DNA from 2 places in the Rhizobium sp. ZW T2_16 genome. Region 2 is predicted to be linked to the other one. Evidence: predicted binding sites of a transcription regulator. Region 2 holds the regulator's gene; the other holds the start of a gene.

Region 1 (5,413 bases), on a different contig from region 2:
ATCCCCAAGGGCTGGGAGCGCTCGGCCTCGGGAACCGCCATCGTCGAAGCGGTCAATGCCGCGCTCGCATTACCGAAGGCCGAGATGCCGCATCCGCCCAAGCACGCCCACGTGCCCGAAGGCACGGCTGCCGCTGTCGAACTGCTCAAGGTTTTGCTCAAGCTCATCTCCGACAAGCAGGGAGTGGCAGCGAAGGTCATCGCAAATACGGATGATCTCGAAAAGATCGCTTCCGAAGGCGAGAATGCCAACGTGGCCGCTCTCTCAGGCTGGCGGAAAGAACTTTTCGGCGATACCGCACTGAAGCTGATCGAAGGCGGCGTAGCGCTGCGCTTCGTCGACAAGAAGGTCGAGGCGGTCGAGCTTTAAGCTCTGACGCCTGGACACTCCCGCCATCAGGGATGCATCTTCGCTCCCTTGGTGATCTTGTCGACCAGCTTCCTTTCCGCTCTCAGCGCGATGCCGACCAGCTTGGCATCGTCAGGGCCAAATCGCGAGAAGACCTCGCGATTGGCAGCATCGTGACCGGTCGCGAACATCTCTTCGATGTAGGCTGATGTGATGACTTCGCGCTCCAGAGAGCGCTTGTGGATTACACGCAGCGTCTCCTGATCGGAGCCAAGCACAACAATCGGCTGAATCGATAGCGGATTATAGACATTATCCACCATGTCCCGGTATGCTTCGCCAATGATCGCCGGTGACTGAGCGATAATGCCGCTCGTCAAAAATGCGGTAACGTTGAGCTTCTGCCAAGTGGCAAGGTCCTCGCGGACAACAATCGCGATCTTGGTATCGAACATGCAGGAAAACTCCATTCGGGGTATCGAAAGAGCAGAACACTTAGCGGCTGCCGGTACAGGCGGTCTTGAACGTTCGTGCAAAGGGCAATTTCGCGACGGGATGCGCGTTGCCACGCCGAGCCGGGGCGTCGAACGTATCGAGGCGCGCTTTCACGGAAACGGCTTTTCACCACACCGCCACGATACCTATGCGCTGGGGCTGACGCTTCATGGCGTGCAGACTTTTCGTTATCGTGGCGCGGAACGTTTCAGCAATCCGGGCAATGTCATCGTACTGCATCCCGACGAAGTGCACGACGGTGCGGCCGGTACCGATGACGGGCTGATCTACCGGATGATCTATCTGCCGCCCGAACGGATCGGGGCCGTTGGCGGGCATCGAAGCGCCCTGCCTTTCGTCGGAAATCCCGTCGTCGCGGATGCCGGCCTCTGGCAAGCGCTCGCCGATATTCTTGGCGATCTGGATCATGAACCGGATGACCTCGCGCTCGACGACGCGGTGATGCGGATCGCTACCAGTCTCACGCAACAGGCAAGCATACCCCGCAAGGGAGTGACTGCTACGGCTCGGATTGCGGTCCTCTCCGCCCGCGATTTCATTGAGGATCGCTGCAGCGAGGCGGTGCGTTCGGAGGATCTGGAGGCAATTACCGGCATCGACCGCTACGAACTGGCTCGGCAGTTCCGCCGGCTGCTCGGCACCAGCCCGCACCGCTATCTCGTCATGCGCCGACTGGAACAGGCCAAAAGGCTGATGTCGATCGGTACCGGGCTTGCCGAAACAGCAGCCGCCGCGGGATTTTCCGATCAGGCGCATTTTACCCGGCACTTCCGCAAGGCCTTCGGCATGACGCCGGGCCGCTGGAACGAATTACGCACCGGATCGCGATAATCGCGTGCAAATCTACGGCGATTTGGCCCGTCGAGAACTCCAGTCATCAAATCTTCATCACACCATCACCTGCCCGTCATGCGGGCATTCTATCGACGCTCGCATGTTTAATGCGAAACGATCAGGTGTTTCATGACCAAAACCTTTATCACTTCCGTTGCCATGGCCGCTCTGCTTGCCGGCTCCGCATTCGCGGACGACAAGGAGTTTCCGGCCAAGCTCGCCGGCCAGGCGATCCTGCCCGCGAACACAATGACGACTGCTCCATCAGATGCACCTGCGTTTCTGAAGACCTCCGGCAAGTTCACGACAGCGGGCAAGCGCGTCGAGAAACTCGGCACGGTCGACGGCAAGGACGGCGCTCGTGTTACCGATGTGAAGCTGCCGCTCGATGGCCAGCCGATCCAGGGCTTTTCCGGCATCAAGGCAATGGCTGACGGCACGTTCTGGACACTGTCAGACAACGGTTTCGGCTCCAAGGCAAATTCTTCCGACGCCATGCTCTTCCTGCATCAGGTAAAGTTCGACTGGGCCACCAACAAGGTGGACGTCGTCAAGAATATCTTCCTGTCCGACCCGAACAAGATTGCTCCCTTCCCGATCGTCATGGAAGGCTCCGAGAAGCGTTACCTGACGGGCGCCGATTTCGACATCGAGTCGATCCAGCCGGTTGCCGACGGGTTCTGGCTTGGCGAGGAATTCGGCCCCTACCTGATCAAGGTCGATGCGCTCGGCCAGCTGACCGACGTTATCGCCACGGTTGTCGATGGCAAGCCGGTGAAATCTCCTGACAATCCGACGCTTTCCATGCCGGCCAATCCGGCCGCCAAGATGCCGGTCTTCAACCTGAAGCGTTCTGGCGGTTATGAAGGCATGGCAATGTCGAAGGACGGCTCCAAGCTTTACGGCCTGCTGGAAGGCCCGCTCTTCCTCGAAGACGGCAAGGTCGAACAGGTCGATGGCCGCACCGCGCTTCGCGTCATCGAATTCGATATCGCCTCGAAGAACTGGACCGGCCGTTCCTGGCTCTATCCGCTGGCGGAAAAGGGCGTTGCGATCGGCGACTTCAACATGCTCGACGCAACGACTGCTCTCGTCATCGAGCGCGACAACGGCGCTGGCTCGAAGGACAAGGCCTGCGCCGATCCGAAACAGCCGAAGCCGGATTGCTTCGAGGCTCCGGCTGAATGGAAGCGCGTCTACAAGATCGAGTTCAACGATGCCAATGTCGGCAAGGCCGTCCGCAAGATCGGCTATATCGACCTGCTGAATATCCAGGATCCGGACAACAAGAAGAAGGTTGCGGGCGGCAAGGCCGGCATCTATGACATGCCCTTCGTGACGATCGAGAATGTCGATCAGGTCGACGCCACGCATATCGTCATCGGCAATGACAACAACCTGCCCTTCTCTGCCGGCCGTGCAGTCGACAAAGCCGACGACAACGAGTTCAGCCTGCTGGAAGTCGGTGAATTCCTGTCTGCAAAGTGACGGCGTTCGACACACTGATTGCAAAGGCGTCCGGTCAAACCGGGCGCCTTTCGCCGTTCGTCAATCCTGGATCACCATCTTCTGCTTCGCAATACCAGCCCAGCTCAAGCCGTAAACGCAGATCACCACGACGACGAATGCCGCAATCTGATAGACTTCGATCCGGTCCCCCAGAACGACAAAGGCGACAGCCATTGTCAGAGCCGGCCACGGGGTGGTGATCGAGCTTGCCAGCGACACGTCGATATGGCGTACGGCGTAGAACCAGATCATCAGCTCCAGGTAATAGACCAGTCCCATCAGGATCGAGATCGGCTGGAACAGTGCCCCCACAATATTGCCCATTCCGGGCACGGTGTTTGCCGGGATGAGGATCAGGGCGAGGAAAACGGTTGAAATGGCGACCCGGAAAAAGGTTACCTGTGCCGGCGTTATCGGCGTTCGTCCCAGTTCCTCCTTGATCAGAACATGCGCGATGCTCCACAGAAACGGTACGCCAAGCGACAGCAGAAACCAGTAGGATATCCCCGCCATCCGGAATGTGCCCGCGGTGGCGATATAATAGAGGGCGATGCACAGCGCCGATGTCAGGCCCAGTTCAAGCAAGTTTTTGCGGCGGCCAAGGAAGATCGTTTCAACGAGGATTGCAAAAAGCGGGTAGGCCTGCAGCGCTATGGCAGCATTGGCGGCACCGGCCTTTTCGGTACCAAGCACGTACAGATAGGTGGAGAGCCCGAACATCATGCCCGTGATCAGGCCGACGACAGCGACACGCCTTGCCTCACGCGGCGGCATGCTTGCGCCGAAAATACCCTTTTGTCCGCTTCTTCTTTCAAGCGCGAAAACAGGCGCCGCGAAGATCGTTTGCCAGAGCGACAGGGCGAAGGCAAAAGTCAGCGCATCGATGGCGACAGGGCGACTATTCGAAATGACCGGCATGATGCCCAAAAGAACAAGGCTGCCGAATGATAAAACCACCCCTTTGGCCGCAGACCGCTGAAACATTCCCTCAACCTTTGAAAAAGCATAGTGGCCGAAAATCATTGCACCCTTTGGTTGATTCAAGAAAATGAAATTGCCTATCTCGGCCAATTTGCCGCTGCACTAGGCATACCGCCGTCATCCGCGGCAACGTTTTCCGAGATCGCCCACTACTCACCGATGCTGTGCATGTTGTCTCCTCTCTGCCGCCCCTATCATCACGTGTAGTTGCAATACCTTTTTTTGGCTGCGGGACGAAGTGACTGTCGCAATCAGTCCTTCCCGTGCGTCCTTCGGGCATCGATCCGGCAAAACAGGAGGAAACGACCATGCCGAGCACGATCAAGTTGCACCGCGTCCTGGCAACCAGCCCTGAGAAGATCTATCGTGCCTTTATCGAGGCCGATGCGCTGACCAAATGGTTTCCGCCGAACGGTTTTACCTGCACCGTCCATCATCTCGATGCGAAGGTCGGCGGCACGTTCCGGATGTCCTTCCGCAACTTCACCACCGGCGAGAGCCACTTCTTCGGCGGCGAGTTTCATGAACTCGTTGCCGGCGAGCGAATCCGTTACACGGACCGGTTCGAAGACCCGAACCTGCCGGGCGAGATGCAGGTGACGATCCTGTTGAAGAAGGTTTCTGTCGGAACCGATCTGGACATCACCCAGGCGGGTGTGCCCGACATCATCCCGGCTGAAGCCTGTTACCTCGGCTGGCAGGAATGCCTGCGCAATCTCGCAAGGCTGGTGGAGCCGAATATAGAGGAATGATGCAGCACGGAAACGAAGGTCGGCGACGAAAAGCGCGCCGACCTTGCCTGATTATTCGAACTTGAAAGCCAGTCGCTTGCCGGTCAGCTTCGCCAGTTGCTGCAGACGTCCATCCAGACGCTCGCCGGCGAAATTCGCGTATTCGTGTGGAACAACGAATTCGAGATCGAGGTCCGGAGTTGTCGACTGGCGGAAAGTCAGGTGGTGGACGAGGCCTGGCATGGAGGCCGAGAACAGGTAAACCACGCGCAGCAGTCCGCCCAGGAGCTTGGCCAGATCCAAAAGGCGCGGCGTTGCAATGGTCGCCAGCGCGTCCGTATCGCCATTATCGCCGACGCCTTCGAAGCGGTAATAGTTGGCGAGCGCAAGATAGGCGCGGCCGGGATGGCTGATGCCGACGAAGGACGAATGGGCAATCACATTCATCGCCTGCGCGCCGCGATAATCCGGGTGTGCACGCCAGCTGATATCGG
Region 2 (5,413 bases):
CGGGATCTTTCCTCCAGCATCAACGGCATCGCCACCGGTGATTTCGCCAACTTCATCCAGGCGCAGTCGGTTCTCACGGCCGGTTTCGTCATGGGCATCATGCTGATCCCTTACGTTTCCTCGCTGTCGGACGACATCATCACCGCAGTGCCCCGCGCCCTTCGTGACGGTTCGCTCGGTCTCGGCGCAACCAAATCGGAAACCATCAAGAAGGTCGTCATGCCGGCTGCTCTGCCGGGTGTTGTCGGCGCTCTCCTGATGACCGCCTCCCGTGCCATCGGTGAAACCATGATCGTGGTTCTCGCTGCCGGTGTGGCGGCCCGCATGCAGCTCAATCCATTCGAGCCGATGACGACGGTGACCGTCAAGATCGTCAGCCAGCTGACGGGCGACCTTGAATTCACCTCGCCGCAGACGCTCGTCGCCTTCGCACTGGGTATCACGCTCTTCGTGATCACGCTTTGCCTCAATATCTACGCGCTCTTCATCGTGCGCAAATACCGGGAGCAGTACGAATGACCGACGTGGTTTCTTCCCCCGCCGGCGTCCTGGCGAAGCCCGCCCGTCGCGATATCGGCATCAAGCGCCGCTACGCCGCAGAACGTCGCTTCCGCGCCTATGGCATCGCCGCCCTGTCCTTCGGGCTTCTTTTTCTCGCGCTGCTTCTGTGGTCGGTCGTTTCCAAGGGATATACCGCCTTCCAGCAGACGATGATCACCGTTCCGGTCGAATTCTCCGAACAGATCATCGACAAGGATAACGAGCGCGCCACCGATCCGCAGAAGCTGGTGACGGCCAATTACCCGCTCATCGCCCGTAATGCCGTCGCCAAGGTGCTCGGCGTTGCCGAAACCGATCGTTCGGGTCTGCGCGCCGTCAACCAGATGATCTCGGACGGCGTTCGTGGCCAGCTGCGTGACATGGTTGTCGCCAACCCACAGATCATCGGCACGACCCAGACGGTCTCGCTGCTTGCCGCCGGCGATATCGACAGCGCATTCAAGGGCCAGATCGATCTCTCCGTGTCGGAAAACAACCGTAAGGTTTCCGACCAGCAGGTCGGCTGGATGAACCAGCTTGCGGAATCCGGCGCCCTCGGAAAGCACTTCAACACCGGCATTTTCGTTAACGGCAATTCCAGCCGTCCGGAAGCTGCCGGCGTCGGCGTGGCCTTGATCGGCTCCTTCTACATGATGCTGATCGTGCTCGTCCTGGCGCTGCCGATCGGCGTTGCCGCCTCGATCTATCTCGAGGAATTCGCGCCGAAGAACAAGTTCACCGACCTGATCGAGGTGAACATCAACAACCTCGCGGCCGTCCCCTCCATCGTTTATGGTCTCTTGGGTCTGGCGGTCTTCATCAACTTCATGGGCCTGCCGCGCTCGGCTTCGCTGGTCGGCGGCCTGGTCCTGACGCTGATGACGCTTCCGACGATCATCATCGCCACCCGCGCTGCATTGAAGGCGGTTCCGCCATCGATCCGTGCGGCGGCTCTCGGCCTCGGCGCCTCGAAGATGCAGACCATCTTCCATCACGTCCTGCCGCTTGCCATGCCGGGCATCCTGACCGGTACGATCATCGGCCTGGCGCATGCTCTCGGCGAAACCGCACCGCTGCTCCTGATCGGCATGGTCGCCTTCGTCGCCAACTATCCGACGACGCCGATGGATCCGTCGACAGCACTGCCGGTGCAGATCTACATGTGGGCAAACGAGGCGGAACGCGCCTTCGTCGAAAGAACTTCGGGAGCGATCATCATCCTGCTCCTGTTCCTCGTGGTCATGAATGTTGGTGCAATTCTGTTGCGTCGGCGCTTCGAACGCCGTTGGTAGGAGATCGACACAATGAATATGTTGTCAGAAGCAGCAGTTGAGAAGGCGCTGGACAAGAAGATGAATGAAGTCGCGTACAAGATGATTGGCAAGGACGTATCAGTCTATTACGGCGAGAAGCGCGCGCTTTTCGACGTGAACCTGAATGTCCGCGAAAACACGGTGACGGCGCTGATCGGCCCCTCGGGTTGCGGCAAGTCGACCTTCCTGCGCACGCTCAACCGCATGAACGACACGATCGAGGGCTGCCGCGTCACCGGCAAGATCACCCTTGATGAAGATGATATCTACGACAAGGAAATCGATGTCGTGGAACTTCGCGCCCGCGTCGGCATGGTGTTCCAGAAGCCGAACCCGTTCCCGAAGTCGATTTATGAAAACATCGCCTACGGCCCGCGCATCCATGGTCTGGCCCGCAACAAGGCGGATATGGACCAGATCGTCGAAGCCAGCCTTCAGCGCGCCGGCCTCTGGGCGGAAGTCAAGGATCGTCTTCATGAAGGCGGGACCGGTCTCTCCGGTGGTCAGCAGCAGCGTCTCTGCATCGCCCGTGCGGTTGCAGTTTCGCCGGAAGTCATCCTGATGGACGAACCCTGCTCGGCGCTCGACCCGATCGCCACCGCAAAGGTCGAGGAACTGATCCACGAACTGCGCGCCAACTATACGATCGTTATCGTCACCCACTCGATGCAGCAGGCCGCCCGCGTATCCCAGCGTACCGCCATGTTCCACCTTGGCCAGCTGGTCGAAGAGAACGACACGGACAAGATGTTCACCAATCCGGATGACCAGCGCACCCAGGATTACATCATGGGCCGCTTCGGCTGATTGGCCGTTGCCTGTTGCCCGCTGCTACGGATTTTGAGGACAAAGAGATGGTATCAAGTCATATCCTGTCGGCCTACGACGAAGAACTGAAGTATCTGCGCCGCCGCATCTCGGAAATGGGTGGCCTTGCGGAACAGATGTGCGGCGATGCCGTGCGCGCCCTGGTCAATGGTGACTCTGCCCTGGCCCAGAAGGTTATCTCCGACGACGTGATCCTGGATCACGCCGAGCGCGAGATCCAGGACAAGGCGATCGTCACTATCGCCAAGCGTCAGCCGATGGCTGCCGACCTGCGCGAAATCATCGGGACGCTGCGCATCGCAGCCGATCTGGAACGCGTCGGCGATCTCGGCAAGAACACCGCCAAGCGCGTCATTGCGGTTCAGGGCCATGGCGTTCCCCGCAAGCTCGCCCGCGGTCTGGAACACCTCTCCGATCTCGCGGCTGTACAGCTCAAGGAAGTGCTGGATGTCTATGCCAGCCGTTCGGCCGAAAAGGCAGAAGCGATCCGCCTGCGCGACGAAGAAATCGACGCCATGTACACGTCGCTTTTCCGCGAACTCCTGACCTACATGATGGAAGATCCGCGCAACATCACCACCTGCACGCATCTTCTGTTCTGCGCCAAGAACATCGAGCGTATCGGTGACCACGCGACCAACATCGCGGAAACCATCTACTACATGACGACGGGTGCTGTGCCGGAAGGCGAGCGTCCCAAGGACGATACGGCGAACACCGTCGGCGCGATTGCTGACTGATTTTGCCTGTCTGATGGAGTGTATCTAGTATGCAGCCGAGAATTGCGGTCGTGGAAGACGAGGAGGCGCTCAGCGTCCTCCTCCGTTATAATCTCGAAGCCGAAGGCTACGAGGTCGAAACCATTCTGAGAGGTGATGAGGCCGAAATCAGGCTTCAGGAGCGTGCTCCGGATCTTCTGGTTCTCGACTGGATGCTGCCAGGCGTTTCCGGCATCGAATTGTGCCGGCGCCTGCGCATGCGGCCAGAGACCGAGCGCCTGCCGATCATCATGCTGACAGCGCGCGGCGAGGAAAGCGAACGTGTTCGCGGTCTGGCGACCGGTGCCGACGACTATGTCGTCAAGCCGTTCTCGACGCCGGAACTGATGGCGCGTGTCAAGGCGATGTTGCGCCGTGCCAAGCCCGAGGTTCTCTCCAGCGTCTTGAAATGCGGTGATATCGAACTGGATCGCGAGACCCATCGCGTTCATCGCAAGAGCCGTGAAGTACGCCTTGGCCCGACCGAATTCCGTCTCCTGGAATTCCTCATGGTCTCGCCTGGCCGCGTCTTCTCGCGCTCCCAGCTTCTGGATGGCGTCTGGGGCCACGATATCTATGTCGACGAACGCACCGTCGACGTGCATGTCGGCCGCCTGCGCAAGGCGCTGAACTTCTCCAACATGCAGGATGTCATCCGCACCGTTCGCGGTGCCGGCTATTCGATGGAATCCTGATACGCGGGATAGCATCTGGAATGCAGGTTTCTCAGCCCGAGTGCGGTCATCCGCCTCGGGCTGAAGCATTTCAGGCCTTGGCTTCTTCCTGCCACTCAGGCAGCGGAAAGATCCGGTCGTAGGCCAGATTGAAGAAGAACGCATAGACCAGGTAGAACAGGGCGAACGAGATATCCATCACGAGCGCCTGCATCAGGCTCACGCCCAGATACCAAGCGATGAACGGCATGAGCACGATCAGCAGTCCGAGTTCGAACAGCACGGCATGTGCAACGCGCAGCGCCATGGTTTTCTGCGTACCGCCGCGATACGTCTGCATCAGGTGGTCGAAGCCGAGATTGTAGAGATAGTTCCAGCCGGTCGCCAGCGTTGCCGAAACGATCCCGACGACACCGATATGTTCGACCGGTATGCCGAAGACGAAAGAGGCGAGCGGTGTGAAAATCGCAAGCCCGATGATTTCGAAGCTGATTGCGTGACGAATACGGTCGCGTGTCGTGCGCATTTTATACCCCATTGGGTTATCCGGGTCGTCCCGGCATCAATGCCCATTCTGGGGGAGGTCGTCCTCACGCCTTTTCAGATAGGTGTTTGTGGCGCAGGAGGCAAGGCGCAGGCGGGCAAGGCTGCCTTGCAGAACCCGCAGCACGGCAAACAAAAAAGCGGGCCGAAGCCCGCTTGATCGTTGTTTATGGTGCCGAACTTTACGCCCGTGCAGCGCTCGGACGGCGGCGCTCGTTGACCGGCTGGTAGGCGAGCTTCGCATGGTAGGTGCAGTAAGGCGAATTATCCGGGGACTCACAGCCACAGAAGTGGAAATCGTCCGTCAGCGGATCGCCGACGGGCCACTTGCAGGTGCGTTCGGTCAATTCGGTCAGCGCCAGCTTGCGGGAAATCGGCAGGACAACGTTGGAAGCGGGACGGTAGACCAGTTCCTGCGAAGCCTCGAACTCGACCTCTTCCTTGAGCGCGGTTGCGCCGACCGGACGGGCGACCGGGCGTGCTGCCGGACGGGTGGCGAATGTCTGCTGGGGACGGGAAGTAGTTGCTGCTGGGCGCTTTGCCGTACGGTTCGTCGCGATTGTGCCGCCCGCCTTTGCGCGGCCCGGCAGGTTGAGGCGATGGACCTTGCCGATCACGGCATTGCGGCTTACGCCTCCAAGTTGTGCGGCGATCTGGCTGGCGCTCAAGCCTTCCGACCACAACCTTTTCAGTTTTTCAACGCGCTCGTCCGTCCAGTTCATGCCCGTTCTCCGCCTTTGAACGTTGGTGGCATGCA

Evidence for each region. Region 2 encodes PhoB, which activates phosphate uptake and scavenging genes when phosphate is short. Its sites were predicted from a motif close to TGTCATNNANCTGTCAT; they were not measured.
Region 1: a site for PhoB is predicted at 1,737-1,753, ahead of ACI3K0_RS08910 (esterase-like activity of phytase family protein). Genes of this name have one in related genera too.

What each region holds. Positions count from the first base shown of each region.
Region 1 covers NZ_JBJDRG010000002.1:678,213-683,625, reverse strand. Annotated here, with positions in the region: gene rnd (ribonuclease D) at 1-369, shown strand, start outside; gene ACI3K0_RS08920 (DUF2000 family protein) at 396-803, opposite strand; gene ACI3K0_RS08915 (AraC family transcriptional regulator) at 904-1,695, shown strand; gene ACI3K0_RS08910 (esterase-like activity of phytase family protein) at 1,828-3,186, shown strand; gene ACI3K0_RS08905 (DMT family transporter) at 3,247-4,191, opposite strand; gene ACI3K0_RS08900 (SRPBCC family protein) at 4,497-4,940, shown strand; gene ppx (exopolyphosphatase) at 4,992-5,413, opposite strand, start outside.
Region 2 covers NZ_JBJDRG010000003.1:173,462-178,874, reverse strand. Annotated here, with positions in the region: gene pstC (phosphate ABC transporter permease subunit PstC) at 1-519, shown strand, start outside; gene pstA (phosphate ABC transporter permease PstA) at 516-1,832, shown strand; gene pstB (phosphate ABC transporter ATP-binding protein PstB) at 1,845-2,660, shown strand; gene phoU (phosphate signaling complex protein PhoU) at 2,708-3,421, shown strand; gene phoB (phosphate regulon transcriptional regulator PhoB) at 3,451-4,134, shown strand; gene ACI3K0_RS10760 (PACE efflux transporter) at 4,205-4,639, opposite strand; gene ACI3K0_RS10755 (GcrA family cell cycle regulator) at 4,839-5,378, opposite strand.